3 regions of the Brenneria tiliae genome follow, and region 2 is predicted to be linked to each of the others. Evidence: predicted binding sites of a transcription regulator. Region 2 holds the regulator's gene; each other region holds the start of a gene.

What was found. The regulator Fur, encoded in region 2, represses iron uptake genes when iron is present. The targets are predictions, from matches to a motif close to ATAATAATGAGAACNACTATCAA.
Region 1: fepD (Fe(3+)-siderophore ABC transporter permease) is a predicted target of Fur. The motif match lies at 3,560-3,582, and genes of this name have one in related genera.
Region 3: fhuF (siderophore-iron reductase FhuF) is a predicted target of Fur. The motif match lies at 2,953-2,975, and genes of this name have one in related genera.

The regions. Positions count from the first base shown of each region.
Region 1 covers NZ_JAKPCB010000097.1:27,346-37,698, reverse strand. The annotation lists gene MFP24_RS11430 (non-ribosomal peptide synthetase) at 1-1,402, shown strand, start outside; gene fepG (iron-enterobactin ABC transporter permease) at 1,497-2,498, opposite strand; gene fepD (Fe(3+)-siderophore ABC transporter permease) at 2,495-3,559, opposite strand; gene entS (enterobactin transporter EntS) at 3,694-4,950, shown strand; gene fepB (Fe2+-enterobactin ABC transporter substrate-binding protein) at 4,947-5,963, opposite strand; gene MFP24_RS11405 (isochorismate synthase) at 6,131-7,321, shown strand; gene MFP24_RS11400 ((2,3-dihydroxybenzoyl)adenylate synthase) at 7,318-8,943, shown strand; gene MFP24_RS11395 (isochorismatase) at 8,940-9,818, shown strand; gene dhbA (2,3-dihydro-2,3-dihydroxybenzoate dehydrogenase) at 9,815-10,353, shown strand, end outside.
Region 2 covers NZ_JAKPCB010000095.1:29,213-39,565, reverse strand. The annotation lists gene glnS (glutamine--tRNA ligase) at 147-1,805, shown strand; gene fur (ferric iron uptake transcriptional regulator) at 1,896-2,345, opposite strand; gene fldA (flavodoxin FldA) at 2,676-3,203, opposite strand; gene MFP24_RS08790 (methyl-accepting chemotaxis protein) at 3,604-5,277, shown strand; gene ybfE (LexA regulated protein) at 5,337-5,618, opposite strand; gene ybfF (esterase) at 5,781-6,548, opposite strand; gene seqA (replication initiation negative regulator SeqA) at 6,768-7,298, shown strand; gene pgm (phosphoglucomutase (alpha-D-glucose-1,6-bisphosphate-dependent)) at 7,327-8,970, shown strand; gene MFP24_RS08765 (EamA family transporter) at 9,003-9,431, opposite strand; gene MFP24_RS08760 (YbfA family protein) at 9,766-9,972, shown strand; gene MFP24_RS08755 (YbgA family protein) at 10,230-10,353, shown strand, end outside.
Region 3 covers NZ_JAKPCB010000098.1:140,018-150,370, forward strand. The annotation lists gene gcvT (glycine cleavage system aminomethyltransferase GcvT) at 1-186, opposite strand, end outside; gene MFP24_RS13135 (alpha/beta hydrolase) at 560-2,026, opposite strand; gene fhuF (siderophore-iron reductase FhuF) at 2,118-2,912, opposite strand; gene alsS (acetolactate synthase AlsS) at 3,059-4,738, opposite strand; gene budA (acetolactate decarboxylase) at 4,780-5,562, opposite strand; gene MFP24_RS13155 (LysR family transcriptional regulator) at 5,692-6,585, shown strand; gene MFP24_RS13160 (DUF1435 domain-containing protein) at 6,692-6,982, shown strand; tRNA gene MFP24_RS13165 (tRNA-Leu) at 7,020-7,106, opposite strand; tRNA gene MFP24_RS13170 (tRNA-Leu) at 7,153-7,239, opposite strand; tRNA gene MFP24_RS13175 (tRNA-Leu) at 7,318-7,404, opposite strand; partial or broken gene MFP24_RS13180 (LysR substrate-binding domain-containing protein) at 7,522-7,680, opposite strand; partial or broken gene MFP24_RS24405 (helix-turn-helix domain-containing protein) at 7,692-7,787, opposite strand; gene MFP24_RS13185 (aldo/keto reductase) at 7,902-8,894, shown strand; gene rsmC (16S rRNA (guanine(1207)-N(2))-methyltransferase RsmC) at 8,898-9,944, opposite strand; gene MFP24_RS13195 (DNA polymerase III subunit psi) at 10,075-10,353, shown strand, end outside.

The DNA.
Region 1 (10,353 bases), on a different contig from region 2:
CATGTACTGTACCGGCGATGTGGCCCGCTGGCTGCCGGATGGGTCGGTGGAATATCTCGGCCGGCGGGACGATCAGCTGAAGATACGCGGACAGCGTATCGAACCGGGTGAGATTGAGTCTGCGCTGGCCGCCCTGCCGGGGGTGCATCAGGCCGCGGTGCAGGCCAGGGTGCTGGGCCATGGCGCATCGACGGCCGGGGCGGACGCCCGTCAGCTAATCGGCTATGCGGTGCCCGAACCTTCAGTATCGCTGGACGGCGAGGCGTTGCGCGCCGCGCTGGCCTTGCATTTGCCTCCCCAAATGGTGCCGGTGGCGGTAGTGGTGTTGCCCTCTCTGCCCCTGAGCGCCAACGGCAAGCTCGATCGCAAGGCGCTGCCTTTACCCGAGGAGGGAAGGGGGCGGCGAGGACGTCCGCCGCGTCCGGGACTGGAGACCCGACTGGCCGAACTGTTCGCCCGTTTGCTGGAGCGAGACGGCGTTAATGCCACCGACGACTTTTTCGCCCTGGGCGGCCATTCGCTGCTGGCGATGCGGCTGGCCGCGGAGCTGCGGCGCGAACTGGATAAACCGGTTTCGGTCGGCCAGTTGATGGTGGCGTCAACCGTGGAAAAACTGGCGCAACTGCTTGACGGCGAGCAGGCCGGCGAGGAGATGCGGCGCGCCGGGTTCGATCAGGTGTTGCCGCTGCGGGCGGGGGACGGACACCCGCTATTCTGTATTCATCCCGCTTCCGGATTTGCCTGGCAGTTTAGCGTACTGCCGCGCTATCTGGCGTCGCGCTGGCCGGTTATCGGTATACAGTCGCCGCGTCCGGACGGCCCCATCGCCCGCTGCGCCACCATGGATGAGGTGTGCGAACACCATCTGGTCAATCTGCGCCGGGTGCAGCCCCACGGGCCTTATCATCTGATTGGCTATTCGCTGGGCGGCACCGTGGCTCAGGGCATTGCCGCCCGGCTACAGGCACAGGGCGAGACGGTGGCTTTTCTCGGCCTGCTGGATACCTATCCTCCTGAAACCCAGGACTGGACGGCATCGATGGACGAAAAAGCCAGGCAGGAGGTGGATAACGAACGCGAGCTGTTTATGGCCGCCACCGAGGAGAGGGAGGATCTCGCCCTGGAGCAGCAGAAGCGCAGCATGTTTGATGATATTGAGGCCAATTACGCGGACTCGGTGCGTTTGCTGTCGCAGACCCATACCGCCCGCTACCAGGGGGAAGCCACGCTGTTTGTCGCCAAAGGTTCTCTTCCCGAGGGGATGGATGTGCAGGCCGCCTGGGCGCCCTATGTGCAGCGATTACAGGTGTTTGAACTGGATTGCTGCCATATCGATATTATCTCGCCGGCCTCGCTGGCCAGGCTGGGGCCGCTGATCGATAAGGTATTGTCCGGATTGTAAATTGCCTGGCCGTCGGGCGGCGATCCCGCGATCGCCGCCCGCAGCAGGCGGTTTATCCGCCGGGACGAACCCGCATGATGCTGTTAGCGGGGGCTTAGCGGGATTCTCGCGTTAGCAGGACCAACAGATAGATGCCGCCAATACAAACGGTCACGACGCCGACCGGTAGCTGATTCGGCGCGAACAGGCGTTGTGCCAGAAAGTCGGCCGCCAGTAATAAAAAGGCGCCGGTCAATGCGGCCGCCGGCAAGGAGGGGATATCCGCTCCGCTTAAACGACGGGCAATCTGCGGCGCGCACAGGGATATAAAGGATACGGGACCGGCGGCGGCCGTCACCGCCGCCGTCAGCGCGACGCCGATGACCATCAGCAACAGCCGCGATACCTCCACCGGCACACCCAGCGCCCGGGCGGTATCGTCCCCCATTTCCATCAGCGTCATACGCCGCGTCAGTAATAACGACAGGATAAAGGCGGTGGCGATAAATAGCAGTGAGGGAAGCCCTTTGCTCCAGGTAATGCCGTTAAGCGAACCCGCGCCCCAGAGCGCGGCGGACATGGCCGATTCCAGAGACGCCGAGATAATAAGCCAGGTATTGACCGAGTAGAGCAGCGCGCTGACGGCAATCCCGATGATAATAAGACGAAAGCCCTGAATGCCCTGCCGCCAGGTCAACAGCCAGACCAGCGCCGAGGAGAGGATGCCTCCCGCCAGGGCGCCGACGGCGGTGCTGAATTCACCGCCGTTAAACAGGATAATCGACATCAACGCCCCGGTATACGCCCCGGTGTTGAAACCAATGATGTCCGGACTGCCGAGGGAGTTACGCAGTAAGGACTGAAAGATGGCGCCGCTGACGCCGAGCGATGCGCCGAGGATCAGCGCCATCATCACGCGCGGCAAACGCCACTGGACCACAATGGTGACAATCCCTGCGGGACCTTCCCCCCACAGCGCCCGCAGTACCTGCCCCACGCTGAGCTGCATGGTGCCTGAAACCAGCGCCAGTATTGCCAGCGTCAGGCATAGGATAACCATTACGCCGCAATACCCGCGTCGACGCAGGGCGCTTTGCGTTAATCCGAGCTGCATCATCCACTTTTCCCCCCGTGTCGGCGTACCAGGGCAATCAGTACCGGAGAACCGATAAAGGCGGTAACGATGGAAACGCGTAATTCGCCGGGTACGATAACGCGGCCCACCATATCGGAAATCAACAGCAGTCCCGGAGTCAGGATCATGACCCAGGGCAGTATCTGCCGCTGATCCGGGCCGACCAATCGACGGGCGATATGGGGCACCATCAGGCCGATAAACGCGATGGGCCCCACGGCTGCGGTGGCCGAACCGCATAATAGCGTGATGGCGATCAGGCCCAGCATCTGCACCACTTTCGTCCGGGTGCCTAACGCCTGCGCCATATCATCCCCCATGTCCAGGACATTAAGGGAACGAGCCAGTAATAAAGCCAGCGCCAACCCTGCCAACACCGGCATGGCGATCACTTTTATAACGTGCATGCTGCGGATATCCAGCGTGCCGGCTTCCCAAAAACGGGCCTGATCATAGACCTGCGGATCCATTAGCGAGATACCGGAGGTCATGCCCGCCAGTACGGCGCCGAGCGCCACCCCGGCCAGCGTTAAACGGACGGGGCTGGATTTGCCCCGAGCCTGGAAAGCGATCAGCCATACTCCCAGACTGGATAACAGCGCGCCGCCGAATGCGAACCACAGATACTGTTCAGGCAGCGTTGCGCCAAAAAAAGCGATACCGATCACCACCGCGAAACTGGCGCCGGCGTTGATGCCTAAAATACCCGGGTCGGCCAAAGGATTGCGGGTGAGCGCCTGGATAAGCGCCCCGGATACGCCGAGCGCGGCGCCGGCCAGTAATCCGGCCAGCATGCGCGGCAAGCGGGCTTCGAGGATAATTATGCTGTCGGGATGGGTATGATCGCCGCTGAATATATTGATGACGTTGGTAAAGGGAATGTGTTTGGCGCCGACGAATAAACTGAGCAGGCTGCACAGCATCAATAGCAGAATCACGATCAGCAAACCGTACAGCGGATAGCCGGTTATTTTTCCCTTGGATGGCGCCCGCAGCAGGCTGGCGTCATTCATCGGCGTGAGATGGGTTTTGTCCGAATGCATATGAAAATGATTACAATTATCATTATAATTTAATGTTTAATATAATAACATGCCTTTATCGGGAACAAAACGCCGGCGTCGATGACGGCGATCTTATCGACTTAATCGGAGCTTAACAGTGCCAGGAAAATGCCATGGATAGACCCTCCATTTTACTCAATTTCAGCTTGCTAAGAGATAACCGTGATTTTCGAGCGCTGTTTTGCGCGCGTTTTATCTCGGTTCTGTCGTTAGGCATGCTGACCGTGGCGGTGCCGGTGCAGATCCAGCAGATGACCGGCTCGACCTTCCAGGTCGGAGTCGCGGTCATTCTGGCCAGCGGCGGTATGTTTATCGGCCTGTTGCTGGGGGGGGTAATGGCGGATCGCTACAACCGCCAGCGGCTGATTCTGTTCGCGCGCGCTACCTGCGGCGCCGGATTTGCCGGTTTGTACCTTAATACATTGGCCGCGGAACCTTCGTTGACCCTGCTGTGGCTGCTTGCCGTATGGGACGGTTTTTTCGGCGCGGTGGGCATGACGGCATTGATGGCCGCGACCCCGGCGCTGGTCGGGCGGGAAAACCTCGGCGCGGCGGGGGCCATCAGCATGCTGACGGTACGCTTCGGCGCGGTGGTGTCTCCCGCCATCGGCGGTATCGTTATCGCCTGGGGCGATGTGGGCTGGAATTACGCTTTGGCCGCGCTCGGAACCTGGATAACGCTGATTCCGCTGATACGTTTGCCTTCAATGCCGCCGCCGCAGCAGCCAAGGGAGCATCCCGGCCGTGCGTTGCTGGCGGGGATGGTTTTTTTAAAACAAAATCGGGTTATCGGCGCAATCGTGCTGATGGGCACGCTGGTCAGCCTGACCAGCGCCGTGCGGGTGTTGTTTCCCGCTCTGGCGGTTGGTTGGCGGATTGACGCATGGCATCTGGGACTGATGTATTCGGCGATACCGCTGGGTGCGGCGCTGGGCGCCTTCACCAGCGGGCGGGTGGCCCAAACCCCCCGTCCCGGCAGATTGATGATCTTCACGGCGGTGGCGGGATTTTTAGTTCTCAGCCTGTTCAGCCTGATGCCCTATTTTATCTTATCGCTGTGCTGCCTGGCGATTTATGGCTATCTCAGCGCCATCAATGCGCTGTTGCAGTTTACGCTGGTGCAGAGTCTGACGCCAAATGCCTTGCTGGGACGCGTCAATGGTCTGTGGACGGCGCAGGCGGTAACGGGGGATGCTTTTGGCGCTCTGCTGCTGGGCACCATGGGAACACAGCTGCTGCCGCAAACCTCCGGCCTGTTGTTCGGCCTCGGCGCCGCCCTGGCGTGCGTGGCGCTGGCCGCACTGTCTGCGCCGCTGCGCCGGCTTGAAAACCCCCCTCCGGCGCAGCCGGTGTCATCGGCGGGAAGTTAATGCCCGCCGAAACGGTTTTCCAGCCGATCTAACATATTGCTGGCGCTATAGTAGTCCAGGCGGAAGGTATCGTTGCCCATGGCATAAACATGGCGGTCCCTGACCGCCGGCAAATGGGCGACAAAAGGATTGGCGAGCAATTGCCCGACGCTCTCCCCATCAGTGGAAAACAGCAGATAGGTATTACCGTTCAGCCCGTCGGCCATCTTTTCGCCTGATAATTGCACCAGATCCTTACGCTTGCCCATGCTGTAATTGCCTTTCACTGAATCAGGCACTATGGCAAGCTCGAAACCCAACTGTTGAAGCAACTGGCCCTGTGCGGAGTCGGTGGTCCATAAATTGGCGCCCTTGCCGTCTTCCCGCCAGACAAAGGCGCTGACGGGCTGCGGAGGTAAACGCAAATGTTGCTTCACGGCGTTCAGTCGGCTGTCGAATTTCGCAATCACCGCCTGAGCCTGCTCCTCGCGTCCGGTAGCGTAGCCCAACTGAAGGGCCAGGTCCTGCCAGCTTTTATCATCATAATTGATCACCAGAACCGGCGCGATATCGCTAAGCTGTTGACGCAGCGCCAGGGCGGAGTCGCCGCCCGTGGCGGCGACCACGATCAGGTCCGGCGCTTCGTTGGCGATAGCTTCGGCATTGGGCTTGGTTTCATAGATTTTTTTTACCTTGCGTTCACGGGCGATATTGCTCCATTGGCGCAGGAATCCCTGACTGTCCGAAATACGGGAGCCCGGGCTGGTGGCGGAACTGGCGATCACCGGCGCATCGATCGCCAACAGGGTTCCGGTAACGGTGACGCTGGTGGAGACGACGCGCTGCGGCGGGGATTTGATAGTGAGGGTGCCGTCAAGGGTTTTAATCTGCCGCGGCCATCCGCTGACCGCCGTATTATCCGGTTCTGCCGCCTCGTTGGCCGTGTTTTTTTCGTCGCATGCGCTCAGTAGCGCTAACGCCAACAGCGGCAGCAACACACGGCGCCATCTCGAGAAGTAAAATTCCACTCTCATTACCTGAACCTCTTATCTCTTAAACGTCAATTGGGGGGACCGAAGCTTATTTTCCCATATTGACAATGCTTAAGCATCGCCTTAAGTTGTTACCCAAATCCATTAATGATAATCGTTATCATAATCGTTATCATTATGAATGATACAGGAGGTTGCGAGTGTACCGTTTGATTAGGGACAATATCACGCAGGAAGAGAAGAGTGGTTGGAGGCCGGATTCAGGATTTTTTTTCAGTTCGCCCTTTCGTAGCCTGTATACGCAGGGACGTTTTATGTCGCTGGCAACGCCCGCCAGCGATGGTTTTGATGCCGAGGGCGAATTTCAGCGAACCCTGCAACAGGCGTTTGCGCACGCCAGGGCGGCGGGCATTGCCGAACCGGTGCTGGTCGGCGCGATTCCTTTTGACGCCACCCGTCCGTCGTCGCTGTTTATTCCCCGGCAAAGCCACTGGTTCCGTCGATCCGATTTAACCACGCCCTTACTCAGCGACTGTCCTTCATTACCGGATATCGTCACCGCCACGCCACGACCGGAGCGGGAGGTTTTTGTCGATTTGGTGAGTCAGGCCGTGAATGCGACGCGGGAGGGGAACATCGCCAAGGTCGTACTCTCGCGCCTGCTGGATATTGAACTCGGCGCGCCGGTCGACCATCGGGCGCTGTTGGCGCGTATGCTGGCCCGAGAACCCGATGCCTACCATTTTTATGTCCCACTTGACGATGGCGCGTTGCTGGGCGCCAGCCCTGAATTGTTATTGCGTAAGTCGGGGCGCCATCTACACTCTACGCCGTTGGCGGGGTCGGCTGCGCGGGCCACTGACCCGCAGGCGGATCGGAACGTGGGGCAACGATTGCTGGATTCGGCGAAGGATGGGTATGAGCATCAGGTGGTGATTAACGAGATGCGCCGTGTGTTGATCCCCCGTTGTCGCCAACTGCATATACCAGATACGCCGCAACTGCTTTCCACCGCCACGCTGTGGCATTTGGCGACCGCCATCAGCGGCGAAACGGCCAATGAAACCGACAACGCCCTGTCACTGGCCAGTTTGCTCCATCCCACGCCGGCACTGTGCGGGTATCCGACCGAGGCGGCGCGTTCCCTAATCGCCTCCCTGGAACCCTTCGATCGCGGGCTGTTCGGCGGCATCGTCGGCTGGTGCGACGCGCAGGGCAACGGCGAATGGGTGGTCACCATCCGCTGCGGCGAAGTGCGTGAAAATCGGGTGACGCTGTTTGCCGGCGCCGGCATCGTGCCGGATTCGCAGCCGGTTTCCGAATGGAACGAAACCGGCGTGAAGCTGAGCACCATGCTCAACGCCTTTGGGATAACCAACGATCGGGAGTGCGTCGCATGATCATTGAATTCAACCGCTGGCCCGCCGAACTGGAGCAGCGCTATCGTGAGCGCGGTTATTGGACCGACCGGCCGCTGGGCGATATTCTCAGCCGCCACAAAGACAACGATGCGCTGGCGCTGATCGACGGCGATCGCCGCTTCAGCTATCGCCAGCTAAACCACAGCGTTAACCGCCTGGCGGGCGCGCTGACGCGGCGCGGCGTACGGCGCGGGCAAACGGCGCTGGTGCAGTTGGGGAATATCGCCGAATTTTACCAGACCTATTTCGCCTTGCTGCGTATTGGCGTGGTGCCGGTGAACGCGCTGTTCAACCATCAGCGCAGTGAATTGAGCGCCTATGCGCAGCAGATCGCGCCGGCGCTGCTGATCGCCGATCGCGGCCATGAGTTGTTCCATGACGATAGGTTTATTGAGACGCTGCGGCAGAACCATCCCTCTTTACAACAGATCATACTGCGCGGCGACGGCGATCCTGAGCGCGATTTGCTCCATCTGCTGCAGGAAAGCGGGGATGATAATCTCTCCTCGCCGACGCCGCCGGACGAGGTGGCGTTTTTCCAGCTGTCCGGCGGCAGCACCGGCACGCCGAAACTGATCCCCCGCACCCACAACGATTACTACTACAGTATCCGCGCCAGCGTGGATATTTGCCGTTTTAATGCCCAAACCCGCTACCTGTGCGCCTTGCCGGCCGCCCATAACTATCCGCTGAGTTCGCCGGGCGCGCTGGGCGCGTTCTATGCCGGGGGAACGGTGGTGATGGCGAGCGACCCCAGCGCGACCCACTGTTTCCCGCTGATTGAACGGCATCGGATTAACGTTACGGCGCTGGTGCCGCCGGCGGTAAGCCTATGGCTGGAGGCCGTCGCGCTGGCCGGGCAGCGCACGGCGCTGCAAAGCCTGGAATTATTACAGGTCGGCGGCGCGCGGCTGAGCGAGGCGCTGGCCCAACGCATCCCCGCCGAACTGGGATGCCGGCTCCAGCAGGTGTTCGGCATGGCGGAAGGGTTGGTGAACTACACCCGTCTGGACGACGACGATGAGCGTATTTTCACCACCCAGGGGCGCCCCATCAGCACGGACGACGAAGTCTGGGTGGCCGATGCCGCGGGCAACCCCCAACCGCGCGGACAGGCCGGGCGCCTGATGACCCGCGGCCCCTATACCTTTCGGGGTTATTACCGCAGTCCGCAGCATAACCGGCAGGTATTTGATGAACAGGGCTTCTACTGCTCCGGCGATGTGGTGATCCAGCGCGAGGACGGCTATCTGCAGGTGGTGGGGCGGGAGAAAGATCAGATTAACCGCGGCGGCGAAAAGATCGCCGCCGAGGAGATTGAAAACCTGCTCTTACGTCATCCTCAGGTGATCAACGCCGCGCTGGTGGCGATCCCCGACCCGCTGATGGGGGAAAAGAGCTGCGCTTTCGTCGTTTGCCGGGAAGCGATCAAATCCGTGGCGCTGCGTCGTCATCTGCGCGAGCAGGGCATTGCCGATTACAAATTGCCGGATCGTTTTGCAAGCCTGCCGGCGTTACCGGAAACGCCGGTGGGTAAAGTTGATAAACAGCGTTTGCGCGAGATGGCGCAGCAGCTTATCCCGCAGGAGAGTCATCCATGAGTATTCCCAAACTGAATAGCTACCCTCTGCCGTCGGCGGAGGCGCTGCCCGACAACAAAGTGAGCTGGCCGCTGGAAACGGCGCGGGCGGCGTTGCTGATCCATGATATGCAGCGCTATTTTCTTAATTTCTGGGGGGAGAACAGCCCGCTGACCGCCCGGCTTATCGACAATATTGCGCGCCTGAAAAATTTTTGCCGTCAGCGCGGCATTCCGGTGTTCTACACCGCTCAGCCGAATAATCAGAGCGCCGCCGACCGGGCGTTGTTGAACGATATGTGGGGGCCGGGGCTGAATAACTATCCCGAACAGCAGAAGATCACCGACGCCCTGACGCCGGAGGACGCGGACACCGTGCTGGTGAAGTGGCGCTATAGCGCCTTTGTGCGCACCGACCTGGAACAACGGCTGCGCGACGCCGGTCGCGATCAGCTGATTATATGCGGCGTTTATGCCCATATCGGCTGTCTTACCACGGCGAACGACGCTTTTATGCGCGATATCAAGCCCTTTATGGTGGCGGACGCGCTGGCCGATTTCTCCCTGGATGAGCATATGATGGCCCTGCGCTATAGCGCCGGCCGCTGCGCCCGGGTGGTCACCACCGACCAGCTGGTAGCGGATGAACCCGCGGCGCAAGGATACGGTAAATCCCGTCTGCGGGCGGAGCTGTTGCCGCTTCTGGATGAGGACTGCGGCGAGGTGGACGATGATGAAAACCTGCTGGATTACGGGCTGGACTCCGTACGCATCATGTCGCTGGCGGCCCGCTGGCGTCAGCAGGGCCACGATGTGGATTTCGTGGCCCTGGTAAAAAGCCCGACCATCAACCACTGGCTGGCATTGCTGGCGCAGCCGCAGCGGGAGGAAGCATGAGCGCCCGCTTTGATTTCAGCGGCAAACAGGTATGGGTAACCGGCGCCGGTCGCGGCATCGGCTATGAAACGGCGTGCCGTTTCGTAGCGGCGGGGGCCGAGGTGGTGGGGTTTGATCTGGCGTTTCCGGATACGGCATTGCCTTTTACCCCCAGCCTGCTGGATATCCGCGACGCTGGCGCCGTGGCCGAGCGTTGCGGCGCGCTGCTGTCGCAAACGCCGCGGCTGGATGTGCTGGTCAACGGCGCCGGTATTCTGCGTATGGGGGCGACGGAAAAGCTCAGTCAGCAGGACTGGCAGGATTGCCTGGCGGTCAATGCGAGCGGCGTATTCAATCTGTTGCAGGCGGCGATCCCGCAGTTTCAGCGCCAGCGCGGCGGGGCCATTGTGACGGTGGCGTCCAATGCCGCGCACGTTCCCCGCGTGGGCATGGCCGCCTACTGCGCGTCCAAGGCGGCGGTGCGCAGCCTGTGTCTGACCGCGGGGCTTGAGCTGGCGCCGTATGGCGTGCGCTGTAATCTGATCTCGCCGGGTTC
Region 2 (10,353 bases):
TAAGTAGATGAAATCGCGGGGCGAGATTGCTATCTCGCCCCGTTTTTATTCATCACCGATAATTTAATCAAACTAACGGTTGTTTCCCGGCTTGGCTTGTTGGATCATTAGCGGTTATATGTCGTTTAAGCATTGAGGAACCAAGCATGAGTGAGGCTGAAGCCCGCCCAACCAACTTTATCCGCCAGATTATTGATGAAGATCTGGCGTCCGGTAAGCATGACCATATTCAGACGCGCTTCCCGCCGGAGCCTAACGGCTATCTGCATATCGGGCATGCGAAATCTATCTGTCTCAACTTCGGTATCGCCCGCGACTATAACGGGCAATGCAACCTGCGTTTTGACGATACCAACCCGGTAAAAGAAGATATTGAATACGTTGAGTCGATCAAACGCGACGTTAACTGGCTGGGTTTCTCATGGAGCGGCGACGTACGCTATTCCTCCGATTATTTCGATCAGCTGCATCAGTATGCGGTGGAGCTTATCAGCAAGGGGCTGGCGTACGTCGATGAACTGACGCCGGAGCAGATCCGCGAATACCGCGGTTCGCTGACGTCGCCGGGCAAAAACAGCCCCTTCCGCGATCGCAGCGTGCAGGAAAACCTGGAGCTGTTCGAAAAAATGCGTAACGGCGGCTTTGCCGAGGGAACCGCCTGTTTGCGCGCCAAGATTGATATGGCGTCGTCGTTTATCGTGATGCGTGACCCGGTGCTGTATCGGATCAAGTTCGCCGAACACCACCAGACCGGCAACAAGTGGTGCATCTACCCGATGTATGATTTTACCCACTGCATTTCCGATGCGCTGGAAGGGGTGACGCACTCGCTGTGTACGCTGGAATTCCAGGATAACCGCCGCCTGTATGACTGGGTGCTGGATAACATCACCATACCTTGCCATCCGCGGCAGTATGAATTCTCCCGCCTTAACCTTGAATACGCCATTATGTCCAAGCGTAAGCTGAACCAGCTGGTTACGGAAAAGATTGTTGAAGGGTGGGACGATCCGCGTATGCCGACCATTTCCGGTTTGCGTCGCCGTGGCTACAGCGCCGCGTCTATCCGCGAGTTTTGTTACCGTATCGGGGTCACCAAACAGGATAACAACGTTGAAATGGCGGCGCTGGAGTCCTGTATCCGCGACGACCTTAACGCCAATGCGCCGCGCGCCATGGCGGTGCTGGATCCGGTGAAGGTGGTGATTGAGAACCTTCCTGCGGATCATGAAGAGCTGGTTACCATGCCGAACCATCCGAATAAGCCGGAAATGGGCTCCCGCCAGGTGGCGTTCAGCCGAGAAGTGTATATCGATCGCGCGGATTTCCGCGAAGAGGCCAATAAGCAGTATAAGCGTCTGGTGCTGGGCAAGGAAGTTCGCCTGCGCAACGCCTATGTGATCAAAGCGGAGCGCATCGATAAAGACGAGCAGGGGGTTATCACCACCATCTATTGCAGCTACGATGCGGATACCTTAAGTAAGGATCCGGCCGATGGGCGCAAGGTCAAAGGCGTTATTCACTGGGTGTCGGTGGCGCATGGCCTGCCGGCGGAATTCCGGCTGTACGATCGGCTGTTCAGCGTGGCCAACCCCGGGGCGGCGGATGATTTCCTGTCAACCATCAATCCCGAGTCGCTGCAGGTGACCCGTGGTTTTGTCGAGGCGAGCCTGGCGCAGGCGGAAGCGGAAAAAGCGTATCAGTTTGAACGGGAAGGCTATTTCTGCGCCGACCGGGTTTATTCCACTCCGCAGCATCTGGTGTTTAACCGTACGGTGGGCCTGCGGGATACCTGGGTGGGATAATTGCTGGGGCGTCTACAGGATAAAAAAATAAAACCGCCTCGGCGGTTTTATTTGTTAAAAATCGCACCTGCGATTTTTTATGCGGTTGATTTATCTTTTTTCATCGTGCAGGGTTTCGTCTTCACGGCAATCCCCTTCACTGCAATGGCCATACAGATACAAGCTGTGGTTGGTCAGTTTTATGCTGTGTCTTTCCGCGATTTCACGTTGCCGCGCTTCGATATACTCGTCACGGAATTCAATCACTCTGCCACAATCCAGGCAAATCAGATGGTCATGATGATGTTGCTGGGTCAGTTCGAAAACCGACTTGCCGCCTTCAAAATTATGGCGGGTGACGATACCAGCATCATCAAACTGATTCAGTACGCGGTAGACGGTCGCCAAACCAATCTCTTCGCCCATATCAATCAGTTTTTTATATAAATCTTCCGCACTGACGTGATGGCACTCCGGGTCCTGCAATACTTCCAGAATTTTCAGTCTCGGAAGTGTGACTTTCAGGCCGGCCTTCTTTAATGCGATATTATTGTCAGTCATGCGGGTTTAGTCCTGTTGCTTACTTAATCAATGGGGGCTATCTAGCCTATGGCATCGGTCGGCTCAAAAAATGTAATAGCGTCTCAATTATAGAACCGTGCATTCAAAATGGAAACCATGGAATGTTAACAAGGTTATTCCCACACACAATACAGAGGTAGCACGCAATGCATTGTTGGCAAATGAGGAAAACGATGGTGAACATACATAACCGATGTGGGTATTGTACAGAATTGTGGCCGGAAGTTAAAAAAATGTATCAATCTTAATGAAAGGTTTTTTCTATTGATTTGGCTCTGACGAGGGAGTTGTCAGAGCCAAGGCGTGGTGTTAAGCCAGCAGCTCTGGCAAATTCAGCTCTTCGCTAATCTGTTTTACCCAGGCGGTGACGCGCTCGGCGGTCAGTTCAGGCTGACGATCTTCGTCGATAGCCAGGCCGATGAAATGCTTGTCATCCGCCAGACCTTTGGACGCTTCAAAGTAATAGCCTTCCGTCGGCCAATGTCCGATGATGGTCGCGCCGTGCGGTTCGATGATATCGCGGATGGTGCCCATGGCATCACAGAAGTATTCCGCATAGTCTTCCTGATCGCCGCAGCCAAACAGGGCAACCAGTTTGCCGCTAAAGTCGATATCTTCCAGCGTAGGGAAAAAGTCATCCCAGTCGCATTGGGCTTCACCGTAATACCAGGTGGGGATACCCAGCAATAGAATATCGAAAGCTTCAAGGTCTTCTTTACTGCTTTTGGCGATGTCATGAACTTCAGCAACGTCGGTTCCCAGCTGCTGTTGGATCGTCTTGGCAATGTTTTCGGTATTGCCGGTATCACTGCCAAAGAAAATTCCTATCAGTGCCATGAATTAAATAACCTCTTGATTCTTAATGGTATGGTGCCGTTTTTCACCCACTTATCGCCTAATAATAACAGACACTACCGGCATGAGAAACTCGTATCGGTAAGGAGACGTAAATTGTGGCGGGTAATTTTTAGCTGAAATTCCGGGGCTCAAAAAAATTTGTATTTATAGAATGTTATGAATTCGTTCACAGAATAGAAAACAAACTACGACAAGAGCCGTACCGGGGTTAAATGTTGTCTGAGTTTTGTCGATTAATTAAGTGATCTTATCTGTTCAATACCACGGAACACCAATGCCAGGGAGCGGCGACACTTCCCGGCGGCTTGAATTTCGTACTACAAAGCCGATTAACCATTAAAACATTTTTATTAATGCGTGCTTAGGTCTGGAGTGAACAATGAAACTTTTAAAGAACATTGCCATCAGAACGGCCATGTTGTGGGTGCTTGGCATTTTCTGCGTATTGTGGGGCGGCGTGTCGCTCTATACCATGTTTTCCTTCAAAGAGATGACGGCGACGTCCAAGACCAGCAGCCTGCTGGTGCAAAACATGAATTATGTCAATCAGGGCAACGATCAGTATTTCCGGATGGTTACGCGCCTGGCCCGCGCCGTTGATGCGCGCCGCAATGGCGATAATGAAACGGCCGATAAAGAACAGGCGTCGGCGCTGAATGCGCTCAATACATTAAAAGCGGATTTGGTGTCATTCAATGGTATCGACCATGCGGGGCTGGACGATGCGCTGGTTCAGGCGGTCAGCCGCGACTGGCATAATTTGATTGTTCAGGGCGTTGAGCTTTCATATCAAAAAGCGGCGGCGAACGAGCTTGATGAATACCAGGAGCAGGCTAAAAATGTGGTCCCGCCGCTAAGCCGTCAGTTCGGGGCTTCAATAAGCGCTTTCAATAAGGCGGGATCGGAGAAATTTGCCGCGGCCGGCGTACGTTTTGAACAGATCACCGCCATCGGTCAAAACATTCTGCTGACGGGGCTGGTTATCGGACTGCTGCTGCTGTTCTTTACCGATCGCTATCTGGTGACATGCCTGGTGCGGCCGTTAAATGATTTGCGCGATCACTTCGGCGTGATTGCCTCCGGCCAGTTGGGAAAGCCTATCAAGGATTTTGGCCGCAACTGCGTCGGCAGATTATTCCCGCTGTTGCGTGAAATGCAAACCAGCCTGGCGAACACGGTCAGCACCATCAGAAACAGCACCGACTCGATTTATCAGGGGGCGTCGGAAATCGCCGCGGGAAACAACGATCTGTCGTCGCGTACCGAACAGCAGGCTTCGGCGCTGGAAGAGACGGCCGCCAGCATGGAACAGTTGACCGCCACCGTAAAACAGAACGCGGAAAATGCCAACCATGCCAGTCAGTTGGCCTTACAGGCGTCCACCACGGCGAAGAAGGGGGGCGATATCGTCGAGAACGTGGTGAAAACCATGGCGGAAATTTCCGGCAGTTCGCGCAAGATCGCCGAAATCACCACGGTGATTAACGGTATCGCGTTCCAGACCAATATTCTGGCGCTGAACGCCGCCGTGGAAGCCGCGCGCGCCGGGGAACAGGGGCGTGGTTTCGCCGTTGTCGCCGGCGAAGTGCGTAATCTGGCGCAGCGCAGCGCGCAGGCGGCCAAGGAAATAGAAGGATTGATTTCCGAGTCCGTCAGATGTGTGGATACCGGTTCGAATCTGGTTGAGGATGCCGGCAACACCATGCACGACATTGTTCGCGCGGTGACGAATGTTACCGATATCATGGGTGAAATCGCCTCGGCATCGGAAGAGCAGAGCAAGGGGATAGCCCAGGTCGGGCAGGCGGTGGCGGAAATGGACAGCGTGACCCAGCAGAATGCGGCGCTGGTGGAACAGGCTTCGGCCGCCGCGCTGTCGCTGGAAGAGCAGGCGGCGCTGCTGAACCAGACCGTTTCGCTATTCCATCTCTCCGAACAGCAGAATCTGCAGCCGCGGTCCGCGGCGAAGTCAGCGCCGGCGCCCAAAGCCGTAGCGGCCGGGCCAGCCGCAAAAGCGCTGCCGCCCAGCCAGGATAACTGGGAAAAATTCTAAGTCCGGTTTTTTTATCGGCGTCAGGGATGACGCCGCTCAAGCCATAAGAGATCGTTATCTCAGAACGTTTGCTCGGCCAACTGCGCCAACAGCATCTGCTCGATAAGTTCACTGCGGCTGATGTTCCGCTGTTCAGCCAGGCTATTCAGGATATCGACCGCCTCGCCGTTGATTTTTAGTTCGACCCGCCGCAGCCCGCGTACCTTGTCGCGCCGCAGCTGATTACGCTTATTGATTCTTAGCTGTTCATCACGTGACAGCGGATTGGTCTTCGGGCGACCGGGGCGACGCTCATCTGCGAACAGATCCAGCGTGGTGCGATCCGTTTGTTCTTTTGCCATAGGTAATGATACTGCAAGGTCTTCGGACCAAAACGCCCGCCGACGCGCGCATTTTGATGATGTGGTTACAATGCTTGTGGCTGAATCAGCCGTTCCTCTACTGCGGGCGCCATCATACCCCAGCCGTGCTGGCGGCGACAACGGTTAATCCGGGCATCCCGGCTATCCGGCGGCGAGAAAACGATGAATGGCGCGCAATACCGCCTCGGGTTTTTCCGCATGGACCCAGTGACCCGCGTCGCTGATCACATAGGCGCGGGCCGCGGGGAACTGACGCAGCAGGGCGTCGCGGTGAACGTCATCCAGATAGGGCGAGTTTGCGCCGCGAATAAACAGAATCGGCCCCTGCCAGGCGGGAACCTCCTGCCAGCCGGCGATATTTTCGTATTGATCCCACAGCACTGGCACGTTAAAGCGCCATTCGCCCTGTTGGAACGATTTCAGCAGAAACTGAATCACCCCTTCTTCTTTAATAAACCGACGCATCAATTCGGCGGCGGCGGAACGCGATGCGGCGCCCGCCTCGGTGACGGCGTTGAGGGCGGCGAAAACGGCGTCGTGGCGGCGCGTCTGATAATCCACCGGGGCGATATCAATGGCCACCAGCTTTTCCAGCCGCTGCGGAATAAGGGCGCTGAGCGCCATGGCGACTTTGCCGCCCATCGAATGGCCGATAACAATCGCCCGCTCAATCCGCTGCTGGTCCATCAGCTCCGCCACGTCCTGCGCCATCGCCGGGTAGGTCATCTGCGGCGAACGCGGCGACAGGCCGTGATTGCGTAAATCCAGCTGCAGCACGTCGTACTGATTTTGCAAATCCCGGCCCAGCACGCCAAGATTATCCAGATTGCCGAACAGGCCGTGCATCAGGATAACGGGCGGCCTGCCATTGGGGTGAAGCGCATTTTGCCGGCGATAATTCAATTTCATAGTGAAGTTCATTCAGAGAGATAGGCGCTTAGGGTATCATGACTTTACGACGTTATGTTGCCGGGGAAGAAGCAACTATGATCGCTTAAACAGCAACAGGGGCGGCAAGGCATAATCCGAGTTTTTGCGTTGTCGTCGTTCTAGCGCTGTTCGAGTGCGCCGGATAGCTTGTATACTTATTGACGATTGATTTGAGTAAAAAAACAGTACTGGATAAAGATGAAAACTATTGAGGTCGACGAAGAGCTTTATCGTTATATAGCCAGCCATACGCAGCATATTGGTGAAAGCGCATCGGATATTTTACGCCGTATGCTGAAGTTTACCGCCGGTCAGTCCACGGTGACGCCGTCGGAGGAGGTCGCGCTCAATGCGAAGCCGGCCGCGTCCCCGCGTCCGGGCGATCGGGTTCGGGCGGTGCGCGAGCTGTTGTTGTCGGATGAATACGCCGAACAGAACAAGGCGATCAACCGTTTTATGCTGGTATTGTCTACGCTGTATCTGTTATCGCCGCCGGAATTCGCTCAGGCGACGGAATCGCTTCATGGGCGCACGCGGGTTTATTTCGCCGGCGACCAGCAAACCTTGCTGCAGAATGGCACGCATACCAAACCCAAACATATTCCGGGTACGCCATACTGGGTTATCACCAATACCAATACCGGTCGTAAACGCAGCATGATCGAACACATTATGCTGACGATGCAGTTCCCGGCGGAACTGACAGAGAAAGTTTGCGGAACTATCTAATCAATGACAGCGTCAGGGAGAAACGCCAATGGCTAATCACCCAAGAGCCGGACAGCCTACCCGGCAAAGCGATTTAATCAATGTGGCTCAGTTGACGTCACAATATTATGTTCTGCGTCCGGAAGTCGGAAATGCGGCGCATGCGGTGAAGTTCGGCACCTCAGGCCATCGCGGCAGCGCGGGGCGGCATAGTTTCAACGAAGCGCATATTCTGGCGATAGCGCAGGCCATTGCGGAAGAACGTAAAAAGCAGGGCGTCAGCGGCCCGTGCTATGTCGGCAAAGATACCCATGCGCTGTCCGAACCGGCTTTTATTTCGGTGCTGGAAGTGCTGGCGGCCAACGGCGTTGAGGTTATCGTCCAGCAGGACAATGGCTTTACCCCGACGCCCGCCGTCTCCAACGCCATTCTGGTGCATAACCGTCAGGGAGGCGCGCTGGCGGACGGCATCGTGATTACGCCGTCGCACAATCCGCCGGAAGACGGCGGTATTAAATACAACCCGCCCAACGGCGGCCCGGCGGATACCAACCTCACCAGCGTGATCGAACAGCGGGCGAACGCGCTGCTGGCGGATAATCTGCGGGAAGTGAAACGCATTACGCTGGATCAGGCCTGGAAAAGCGGCTATGTGCACCAACAGGATTTGGTGCAGCCCTACGTCGCAGGGCTGGGCGAGGTGGTGGATATGGCGGCGATTCAGCGCGCGGGTCTGAAACTGGGGGTCGATCCGCTGGGCGGTTCCGGTATCGCCTACTGGCAGCGCATCGCCGAGCATTACAAGCTGGATCTGACGCTGGTGAACGACGCCATCGATCAGACTTTCCGCTTTATGGCGCTGGATCACGACGGGGTGATCCGTATGGACTGCTCGTCGGTATCGGCCATGGCCGGGCTGCTGGCGCTGCGCGATAAATTCGATCTGGCGTTCGCCAACGATCCCGACTACGACCGTCACGGCATCGTTACCCCGGCGGGGCTGATGAACCCCAATCACTATCTGGCGGTATCCATCGATTACCTGTTCCAGCATCGTCCGCAGTGGGGCGAATCGGTGGCCGTCGGTAAAACGCTGGTCTCCAGCGCGATGATCGATCGCGTCGTCGCGCAGCTGGGCCGTAAACTGGTGGAAGTGCCGGTTGGCTTCAAATGGTTTGTCGACGGCCTGTTTGACGGCAGCTTCGGCTTCGGCGGCGAGGAGAGCGCGGGAGCATCGTTCCTGCGTTTTGACGGCACGCCGTGGTCGACGGACAAAGACGGCATCATTATGTGTCTGCTGGCGGCGGAAATTACCGCGGTGACGGGGAAAAATCCGCAGCAGCACTATGACGATCTGGCAAAACGCTTCGGCGCGCCAAGCTACAACCGCATCCAGGCTCCGGCGACCCAGGCGCAAAAAGCGGCGTTATCCCGCCTGTCGCCGGAACAGGTATCGGCCGATACGCTGGCGGGCGATGCGATCACCGCGCGTCTGACGGCGGCGCCGGGCAACGGCGCGGCTATCGGCGGGCTGAAAGTGATGACCGACAACGGCTGGTTCGCCGCGCGTCCTTCCGGTACGGAAGAAGCCTATAAAATCTACTGCGAGAGTTTCCTCGGCGCGGAGCACCGGGAGCGCATCGAGAAGGAAGCGGTGGAGATTGTCGGCGCGGTATTGGCTAACGCCAAGTAAGCGTGTAATTGGGCGCCGCGATGCGGCGCCTGTTATCCCAGCGCGACAAGCAGCGCGCCAACTGAAATTAACGCCACGCCTGCGCCGGCCAGCAGCGAAATCTTTTCCCCCAGCAACACCACGGCCAATACCACCGCAAACACCACGCTGAGCTTATCAATCGGCGCCACCTGGGCGACATTGCCGTTTTTCAGCGCCACAAAGTAAAACAGCCACGACATGGCGCCGGCCACGCCGCTGAGCAGAATAAACAGCAGGGCTTTTTTGTTGGCCATGATCTCGCCTACCAGTGCGACTTTTCCCTGCGCGATCACCACGCCGACCAGAAAAAGCGCCATCACCACGGCGCGGATGGCGGTTGCGGTATTGGCATCCAGATTTTGCAGGCCGATTTTGCCGAACAGGGCGACCAGCGCGGCGCACAGGGCGGAAAGCAGGGCGTAGATTAACCAGCTACTCATGATGAGAGTCCCCTGAATAAACGGAAATGGAAAGGTAATAGTGAAACGGATCAGACGGGCATGTTACGCCGGGAGACGGCGGATAACCAGAAAGCGCATCAACGCTGCCTGATAATCTCCTTTTCCTTAACAAGCTGAATATTTATCGTTAACCAATAAGTAACATAATGAAATAACAGAGAAAAAACTGGCGATTATTTGATCTTTTTCTGGTCCGATGAGTAGTAAACCTGCGCTAAAAACGGTAAAGTTTTAACCAGTTTTCCACTCGGATTTTATCGTTAATGTGAGTAACCAGCTGGCAAGGGGAGCTCGCCTTTAGAGGAGGATCGTTATGTCACTCTACACTGCTTATCCCTTACATCGCATTGTGCTGCGCCGTATTGCCGTGGTAATCATCGGCGTCGCCGCGTTACCGGTGATGCTGTTTCGCCGCGATCGGGCGCGTTTTTACAGCTATCTGCACCGTGTCTGGCTGAAAACCAGCGACAAGCCGGTGTGGCTGGCGCAATCGGAAAACGCGGCGTGCGATTTCTATTAATTTGATCGCAGGAAACATCTCTTTTATTGGACTGTGCCGTTCATGGGTGAACGGCATTTTTTTATCCTGCAATCGGCTGACCCCTCTTATCAAGCGCCTGCATTTGATTTTCCCCTAGGCCCGTCGCGGCGAACCCGGACGGCAATTTTTCTCGCCAATATCATGATTTCTTACCCTATTTTTCCCGCCGTTTAGCGTGGGTCGGGACGGGATCCGCTATGCTGATAACAGTGGATGATTTTTTATGAGGTAAAATCATGACGTTCGATCAGATCCCGGTTGGCATCAGTGCCTGCCTGCTCGGCAATCCGGTACGCTTTGACGGCGGCCACAAACGTCTGGCGTTTGCGGTTGAGCAACTGGCGCCTTATTTTCATTTTG
Region 3 (10,353 bases), on a different contig from region 2:
GGTTCGCACGCCGTGCAAATCCACGATGGTCATATGGGATACATCGAACATGCCGGCGTCGCGCCGCACGATATGGTGCTCATCAAGCTGGGAGCCATAATGCAGCGGCATCATCCAGCCGTGAAAATCCACCATTCTGGCGCCGTCCGCCAGGTGCTGCTGATACAACGGAGTCTGCTTTGCCATCTTTTCCCTCTGTGCGGTGCATTGCGCTCAGGCGGTAAAAAAAAACGCCGCGCAAACGATATCTTGCCATTGAACTTACCACCGAAGCGCGGGTTAAACTATACCCGCAGGCATAAGTTAAACTATATGGCAGCCGCCTGAAATGCCGGGCGGCGCAAGGGCGATAAACAGCTAAATAGTCCAAATATAGTTAAATATAAAGCATAAATATTATGCAATAAGCGCAGAGTAGCGAATGATTGATATGAAAAACGGCCGGGCCGCACGCCGGCAGGCGTAAAAAACAGCGCCTTGCATTAGTTAAAATAATGCGAAAAAAGCGCTGAAATTAGATTATTTCAATCAAAACGCCGCCGCGTTTCGCTCCCTTCGACTACTGCGGCAACCCCTGTTCAATACGCTGTATCAGATAGGGGAAAAACGGATTGGAGGAGAGACGCAGCAGCGTGTCCAGATCCACCACCAGCACCGAGCGTTCGCCACGGGCCGCGATCATCCCCAATGGCAGGCCGAACTCGCGGGGATTTTGCGAAAAACGGCCGTAAAGAGAGTCGCTATCCGGAAATGGCAGCGCCACGTGCGACAGCGAGTAAATATCCGGCGGATAGTCGATGCCCAGATCGCGGGAATACTCCCGCTCCGTTCCGGCTTTTACATCAAAGGCGACGGCATGGGCGCTGTCCGGGGCGGCATTGGTGATTACCGTGGTGTCATAATGGCGCGGCGCGGCGGGCAATAGCTGACTGACGGCGCCGTTGGCCGAATCACGCAGTAAAGGGCCGAAGTTAATGGTGCGGTTGACGTCAAACAGCACCAGTTGGCTGCCGTTGGCCGGCAACAGATTATAAAACGACGACACCACCGCCCGCGTGCTCACGGTGAAATCCATCACCGACTGAAAGGTCAGCACCGGAGGCAGGCCCGCCAGCGTTTGATTTTGCGCTTTGCGGGTCAGCTGTCGCTGCAACTCATGGGTCAGCAGCCAGGACTGCCGCGCGCCGTTCACCGGAAACGAATTGTATTTGAACGGGTTGAATTCCGGCAAAATGCCCAGCCATGCCGATTTGGCGAACGCGGGAAACAGCGCGGGCAGCCCGGCGAGACCGGCAAAGCGGGCGTAGCTGGTGACGCCGATCATCGGCGAAATCAGTATCAGCCGATCAGGGCGGCTCAGCGCCGGATCGTCCAGCGCATCCAGGGCGTATTTCAGCGCCAGCGCCCCGCCGTTGGAAAACCCCACCATATGCAGCGGTAACGGCTTACCCGAAGGCTGCGCCAGATAGCGGCCGGCCTCGCGCACCGCCAGACGGGTGGCCGCCAGCCAGTCCTCCCAGTGAATATCCGTCAGCGCGCCGGGAACCGTACCGTGAGCGGGCAGACGAATGCCGACCACCACAAAACCGCGCTGGCGATAAAGCTGCGCAATATGCCGCAGGCTGTAAGGGGAATCCGTTAAGCCATGCAACAGCACCACCGCGCCTTGCGGCGCGCCGTCCGGCATCAGTTGGTAAGAACGATTCCAGTCGTGCTGAAACTTGCCCGGATACACCGGACTGCCGGCGAAATAACGGTTAATGGGCCGTTGTTCATCCTCGTCCAGCTCCTGGGTGACATGCTGTTCGATCTGCTGGAAAATGCTCTCTTCCGCGCGCAGATAAGCCGGCCAGTCCGCCCGGTCAAGCTCGTCCGCCGACAGTTCATCCGGCACAAAGGTGTGCCAGGGCGCCAGCGCCGGCCCGCGCTGCGTATCATAAATACGGATAGCCAGCAGCGTTATCGCCGCTACCGCTACAATAATCACCGCGCGTTTAATCATCCGCCTGACGGAGCCGATCAGCATGCTAATGTCCCTTCCCGTTTGCCGTTTCGCCGCCCGTTTTCAAAGCGGCCCGCACGTCTGAAAGCGTAAACCATCCCGGCCGCCGATGGTATTAAACTTCGTTCAGCGTACAGTCTCCGCAGCGGGCGACGTCGGGAATGCGATAGCGTTGGCAACAGCTGCGGCGCCGCATAAGGCCGCCGCGGGGAATAATGGTGCGATAGAGGGGATTTTCACCGCCGTCCAGCAGTGAACGGGAAAAGAACAGATCGTGGCGCAGCAGGTCGAGTTGGTCCGGCGCGATCAGCGGCGCCATCTCCCCCAAAAACCAGTGCATCAGATAGCCGGTATTATTCCAGGTGAGCCGGGCGTTAAGCGCGCCGAAGCTATCCAGCGTGTTGATAACCGGCGCGATATGCTGATGCAGCAACCGCTCCAGCCGCGCCCGCGGCGAGTCGCCGGCCATTTCCGGCGGCAGCGCCTGCGGCTCGATATAAAACGCCGCCGGGTGTCCTTTACTGGCGTGGAATTCGACATATATCCGGCTCGGAGAGCAGTCCAGCAGCGCGGCGTGTTTCAGCGATACCAGCATCAACGGCGGCACCAGCAGCCCGAAATACCACTGCGCCCATAATGATTGCAGCGGCTTGTCCTCATGCGGCTTATCCGCATGTTCCCGATATAGCTCATTACCGTAGCGCCGCACCAGCCGCTGAAACGCCTCGGGCCGCGACCACTCGGCGAGCGTCATGGCGCCCTCCGGGGGAGCCTCGCCGAACTTAACGCTATCCAGACAGTGCGGGCGATAGCGGCGCAGCAACGCGTTTAACTCGGCGGCCAGCCGCCGGTCGCCGCCGGAAAACGCCGGGTGCGCAACGGTACTGACGATATTTTTGACGGTTGGCATAGGCGGTTCCGCTAGGGTAGGCGAATAAACGGGAAACGAAATGATAACTATTGCCAATAGTATCCGGGTTTATCGCTAATGACAAACCGCGCGCTTCCCGTTAATGCCTCCGCCGTCGGGACCGGCCGGCGCCCAAGGCGCAGGAGCTAGATAAGCTGGCTGATATTCAGATCTTCCATCAAACGCTGATTGTCGGAATAGTCCACCGGAATGGCGATCACCGCCGGCCCCTGAACATCCATCGCCTGGCGCAATTTACTCACCAGCTCGTCTTCCGCTTCGACCGCAAAGCCTCGCGCGCCGAACGCATCCGCATAGGCTTTAAAATCGATCGGCCCGAATTTGACGCCGGAAGAACGGTGATACTTTTTCTCTTCCTGGATCTCGACCATGTTATAGGCGTTATCCACCCAGATAATATGCAGCACATTGCTGTTCAGGCGCACGGCGGTTTCAAGCTCCATGCTGGACTGCATAAAACCTCCGTCCCCTGAAACCGAAATCACTTTCTGACCGGGGTGAATCAGCGACGCGGCAATCGCCCAGGGCAACGCGACGCCCATCGTTTGCTGGCCGTTGGTCATCAGCACCTGCCGCGCCCGGAAGCTGTACAGATAGCGCGCCAGCCAGATATGGAAACTGCCCATATCGACGCACAGCGTGACGTCATGGTTGACGATGTCCTGCATCGCCCGCACCAGCCGCAGCGGATGAATGGCGAAGCCGCGCATATTCATGCCGCGCGTCGCCAGATCGCGCCGTTGCTGACAGCGGTCGCGCAGAATAGCCTGCGCCTGCGGCGAAAGGGTCAACGGCGCGTGGATACAGCCGGCCAGCGCATCGACGGTGGTGGTGATATCGCCAATCAGCTCTACGTCGGGCAGATAGGCGCCGTCGATATTGGCGGGCAGCACGTCGATATGCACCAGCGTCGCTTTGCCGCTGTTCCACAATACCGGGTCATATTCCACCGGGCTGTAGCCGACCGTAATAATCAGATCGGCCTGCTGCAGCAGCTTATCCCCCGCCTGATTGTTGAACAGGCCGACGCGCCCGGCGAAATGGTCGAAGCTCTGCTGGTCAACGGCGCCGGCGGCCTGGTAGGTGCTGGTTACCGGCAGCTGGCTTTGATGCAGCAAGCGGCGTAGCGCCTCGGCGGTTTTCGGCTGGCTCGCCATCAATCCCAGCAGCAAAATAGGATTTTTGGCCCGCTGGATCATCCGCGCGACCTTGTCGATCTCCGCCTGGGGCGCGCCGTTCAGCGCGGGCTGTTCGGGGCGGACCAGTACGGCGCTGGTCACCGGATCGTTGATGATATCCTGGGGCAGGCTGATGAAAGAGGCGCCGGGATGTCCCGTTTCCGCGGCGCGGAAGGCGTTCGCCAGCACTTCGGATATCGCCGACGACGCCCTGACCTCCGCGCTGAATTTGGTTACCGGCTGAAACAGACTGACGGTGTCCAGGCTTTGATGCGTCAGCTTAAGGCTCTCCGCGCGTTTCACCGCGCCGCCGATGGCCACCAGGGGGTCGCCCTCCGAGGTGGCGGTCGCCAGTCCGGTCACCAGATTGCAGCAGCCCGGTCCGGAGGTCACCAGCGTCACGCCGGCTTTTCCGGTCAGTCGTCCGATGGCCGCCGCCATAAAAGCGCCGTTGGCCTCATGGCGCACCGGGATGGTTTGAATCGGCGAGTCCTCCAGGGCATCAAAAACGCGATCGATTTTTGCTCCCGGAATACCAAATACATATTGCACGCCCTGCTGCTCCAGATGCTTCACCACCAGGGCGGCGCCACAGTTCCAGCTCTGCTGACCTGTTGAATTTTCCATTGTCTCACACTCCTCTGAGATGTTTCGTATTCTGCCGTTGCTTAACTTTCCACTGCCTGGATAGCGCTATCGAGATTTTCAGGTGACAGGTCAGCACCGAGAAAATCCCGATCCTGCGGCAGGTCGATAATCAGTTTGGAGATCACCCCAAACGTCAGAACGCCGCTTTCCATCTCATAATCAAGGATGTGTCCTCCTCCTTGGCGATCGTCGGTAATAAAATGCTCATGATAGCCGGCGACGTTGATGCCCTGCGTATAGGCCGGACTGCGAAAACCGATGACGCTTCCCTGACAATGTTCAAAATGGAACGTCGGCTGCTGGGCGATGGCTTCCAGCATCGGTTTATAGGGGCGTTTCTGGCGCGGCACGGTACGGGTTTCAACGTACTTGAAGCGGCCGTCGATGCGCAGGGCGCAAAACAGATTATCCGTCCCCACCAGGCTATCGATTTTCTGGTGCAGACTGTGACGATCAATCGGACTGTTGAAATGGACTTCTTCCGTCGGACGGAAAAAGGTCATCACCGCGAAAGGCGTCTTCTGGTGCGGCTTGGCCGCCCGCGCGCTGCCGTCAGAGCGCAGTTGGAAAATAAGGCGGTTGAAAGCCACCAGCTCGCCGTCCAGATTGTTAAACGTCCCTAATCCAAAATCGCCATGCTGCAATAATTCCTCCATCGTCCGGCTGCCTTCGTACACGCCATTAATTAAACCACTCATTAGTGAAGTTTGATAAATAACGCACTCCGGATGGTGCTGCCGATGTTTAAGCGCATACGTTGCGATCTCTTCCACGCAAGGGTTTACGCCACTATCTTCTTTCATAGGCCTTCTCTTTCGATGGGTTATTACTTAAATCTTTCTAACTCATCCTTAAAGATTGACGCTAACATAGACAAAGTTCCAATATACAAGCCTCGTCATTTTAAGATCTGAAAAATATGGAGCCCGCTAATGGAATTTCGTTACCTGCGCTACTTTGTTGCCGTCGCCGAGGCCCGGCATTTCACGCGCGCGGCGGAAAGCCTGGGCATATCGCAGCCGCCGCTCAGCCAGCAAATCAAAAAACTGGAACATGAAATAGGCACGCCGCTATTCAAACGGCTGACGCGCGGCGTTGAAATGACGGAAGCGGGAAAAGTGTTATATGAAGATGCCTGCCAGATCCTGAAACTGACCGATGCCGCCGTTGACCGCGCCAGAAGCATCGCCAGGGGAGAAGAAGGGAATTTAAACGTCGGTTTTTCCTCATCCGCCTCTTTTCATCCGGTGGTGCTACGGCTGCTGCACGCCTATCGCCAGCGCTATCCGAATGTATCGTTAAGCCCGCGAACGGATAATCCTCCGCAGTTGCTTACCGAGCTGCACAACAGAAATATCGACGTCGCCTTTCTTCGTCTGCCGTGCAATATCGGCAGCGAATTCAATAGCGAGGTTCTGGCCGAAGAACCGATGAAACTGGTGCTGCCCGCCGATCACGCGCTGAATAATAAAAAACGCATCCATTTGAGCGAGCTGAAACAGGAATCCTTGATCACCTTCCCGCGGGAAATTTGCCCCGGATTGCACGATATGGTTATTCGCGCCTGCTATTTATCCGGCTACGAACCCCGGCTTAGCCAGCAGGCGCCGCAGCTAACGGCCACCATCGGCATGGTGTCGGCGGGCTTCGGCATCGCCATCATTCCCGAGTCGCTCTCCTGCATCAAAATAGGCAATGTGTCCTATCACGCCATAGAAGATATCCGCCTGAATACCCAGATCATCATGGTCTGGCGTCAGCACGAGCATAGGCCGATCGCCATGAATATGGTGCAGTTGTCGCGCAATCAGCGGCAAACCGGCTGACGATATCCCCGGCGCCCGCTGATGACAAGGCGCCGCCAAAAGAGTGGTAATTGATATAAATTATTATATGCTATTGGTTATCATTATCATTCTTGGCGGATATGAAATGCTGACAGCGATGATTACCGCATGCGGTTTATGGGGCGTTAGCTGGTGTATGGGAAAACAGCTGTCGAGCGCCTGGGGGATATTATTGCCCTGCGCCGTCATGCCGTTACTGGCCGCGCTTGATCTTGACCTGATGCATCTGAAAGTGATTATCGCCGTCGCCCTGTTGGCGACGCTGGCGATGTTATTTCATCACCGTCTGCGACACTATTTGCTCCTGCCGTCCTGCATTGCATTGGCTGGCGGAGTGGCCGCGCTGACCCTGGTGTTTAATTTAACGCTGGGATAAACGGGTAATCAAAGAGGGAAAAAGATTAACAGAGAAGTGGTGCGAAGAGAGGGACTTGAACCCTCACGCCCGTTAAGGCACTAACACCTGAAGCTAGCGCGTCTACCAATTCCGCCACCTTCGCACAGATAAAGCTCAATTTGCGCCGCCGACCAACCCGTACCACCGCATGGTGCGAAGAGAGGGACTTGAACCCTCACGTCCGTTAAGACACTAACACCTGAAGCTAGCGCGTCTACCAATTCCGCCACCTTCGCAATGTTGCTGCGATACGAATTTACCCTGAAGCACGGTTATTGTGCGGCACATTACTGTGGAACACAATCGTGGCGATGTGGTGCGAAGAGAGGGACTTGAACCCTCACGCCCGTTAAGGCACTAACACCTGAAGCTAGCGCGTCTACCAATTCCGCCACCTTCGCAATCCAGCAACACTGCCTTACGCAATGCCACCACGGAGGCGAATTCTAGAGGTTTTAGCGTCAAGGTCAATGATTATTTCCTCCGAAATGCGGGGGTTGCTGCAAAATTCATCACCTTCAGGATGACAATGGCCGGGCAAAGCGTTCATTCAGCCATTCGATAAATACCCGGATGCGCGGAGCAAGGAAACGCCCCGGCGGATACATCACATACAGCGGCATATCCGGCGGCGGCGTATCCTTAAGAATTTCAACCAGTTCGCCGCTGTCCAGCCAGCGCCGCACGCTGTGGCGCGCGGCAAAGACAGCATTTCGGCCGCACGGCTAAAGCTCCCCAGCTCCGCGATACGCACAAAAATGCGCATCGCCTGAATCTGATCCATCACGCCCCCATTGTTGTTGATTTTTGAATAGTGTTGCATGAAATGGGTTATTTATCTTTATCCAATAAACAACCACACTGATCTGACTTTCCACACCCACATGAGGACCACAGGATGCAACAACGTCAACTAGGTCTTAACGGCCCGTCGGTTTCCGCGCTTGGGCTAGGCTGCATGGGAATGAGCGATTTTTACTCCACCGCTCAGGATGAAAAAGAAGCCATCGCCACGCTGCACCGGGCATTGGAGTTAGGCATAACGCTGCTTGATACCGCGGATATGTACGGCCCGCATACTAATGAGCAACTGGTCGGCAAAGCCATCAAGGGGAAACGTCAGCAGGTTTTCCTGGCCACCAAGTTCGGCATTCTGCGCGATCCGGCCGACCCCGATCTGCGCGGCGTCAGCGGCAAGCCGGAGTATATCCGCCGGGCGATCGAGGGCAGCCTGTCGCGGCTGGGCGTAGAGGTGATCGACCTCTACTATCAGCATCGCATCGACCCGACGGTGCCGATTGAAGAGAGCGTCGGAACGCTGGCCGATCTGGTCAAGGAAGGGAAAATACGCTATATCGGCCTGAGCGAGGCCTCCGCCGAGACGCTGGAACGCGCTCATCGGGTGCATCCCATCACCGCCCTGCAGAGCGAATATTCGCTATGGACGCGGGATGTGGAAACCGACATCCTGCCCGCCTGCCGGCGTCTTGGCATCGGGTTCGTGCCCTACAGCCCGTTGGGACGCGGTTTCCTGACCGGGGCCATCCGCAGCCCGGACGATCTGGCCGCCGATGATTTCCGCCGCCGCAACCCGCGTTTCGCCGGAGACAACTTCGCCAAAAACCTGCAATTGGTGGACAAGGTGAATCAGTTGGCTAAAGAAAAGGGCGTGGCGCCCTCACAGCTGGCGCTGGCCTGGGTACTGGCGCAGGGAGAGCATATTGTGCCGATCCCGGGAACCAAACGCCGCCGCTATCTGGAGGAGAACATCGGCGCGCTGGACGTCGCCCTGAGCGCGCAAGAGCTGGCGGCGATCGACGCCATCTTTCCTTTCAACGCCGCGGCGGGGGACCGCTACGGCGCCGAGGGAATGGCGACGCTCGATCGCTGAGGCTTAACGGCGGCCTTTGCCGGCGGCGCGCGGCGGACGGCCGACCGTCGCCTGATAGACCTTGAAACGCCCGGTTTGCGCCAGCACCTCGTGGCTGCCGAACGCCGCATCCAGCAGCGCCGGATAAGGCAGAAACGCATTGGCGACGATGCGCAGCTGCCCGCCGATCGGCAGATGGGCCACCGCGCCGCGGATCAGCATTTCCACCGCCTGCAGGCTGGTTTGCAAACCGTCGTGGAACGGCGGGTTGGAGACGATTAGATCGAAGCGGCCGTTAATCTCCGAGTACACGTTACTGGCGATAACCTCCCCTTCCAGCTGATTCGCCGCCAGCGTCGCCCGGCTTGAGGCCAGCGCCCCGGCGCTGACGTCGCTGAGCGTCAGGCGGAGTTTCGGCGACTGCTTCGCCAGCACCGCGGCCAGCACGCCGGCGCCGCAGGCGATATCCAGCACTTTGCCTTTCATATGCGGCTCAAAGGTGGAAAGCAGCAGTTGGCTGCCCGGATCCAGCCCGTCGCGGCTGAATACGCCGGGCAGCGCTTTCACGGTGACGCCGTCAATCACATACTCGTCCCACCACTCCGCCAGGTCGAAGGCGGTCTGTTTTTCGATGCGTCCGTGGTACAGCCCGCAGCGCCGGGCGCTGTCGATTTTGGTTACCGGCGCGACCTCGGCCAGCATATTTTCCGCGCTGCGCACGCCGCTGCGGTTTTCCCCCACCACAAAGATTTCACAGCCGACCGGCAGCAGCGACAGCAGGTTAAACAGCTGAAACTCCGCTTCCTGTTTGCTCTTCGGCCAGTAGTAGATCAGCGTATCGCAATCCGCCGCCAGCGCGGCATCCGCCAGCAGGCCGTACTGAATATTATCCTCCAGCGAGCGCTGCAGCTGCTGCCAGTGATGAAACTGGGTGGCGTGGACGCGCACGGCGGCGGCGTCGAACTGCGCGGGCAAGGTGTCTTGTAAATCACCGGCAAACAAGACCCGGCGGGGGATAAATTCGTCGCTATGGCGCAGTATGACTTCACTGGCTGGGGTTAATGCGGACATCAGGCGGAAGCTCCTTAATAATTGAGCGGGGATTATATACTCTTCATCCCCGAAGTTGCAGCGATGTTGGCGCATGTCCGACGGGTTTGTTAGCATAGGCGACCTAAACGCGATCCGGACAAGACAAAGCATGGCATCAAGACGTGACTGGCTGCTACAACAACTGGGCATTACGCAGTGGACGCTAAGGCGCCCGGCGGTGCTGCAGGGTGAAATCGCCGTCAGTCTGCCCGCTCAGGCGCGTCTGGTTATCGTGTCATCGGAACCGCCGGCCGCCGACGATCCGCTGCTGGCCGACGTCCTGCGCAGTCTGGCGCTGACGCCCGAGCAGACGTTCACTCTGACGCCGCAGCAGGTGGTGATGCTCCCCGACGACGCCCGCTGCCACAGCTGGCGCCTGGGCGTTGAC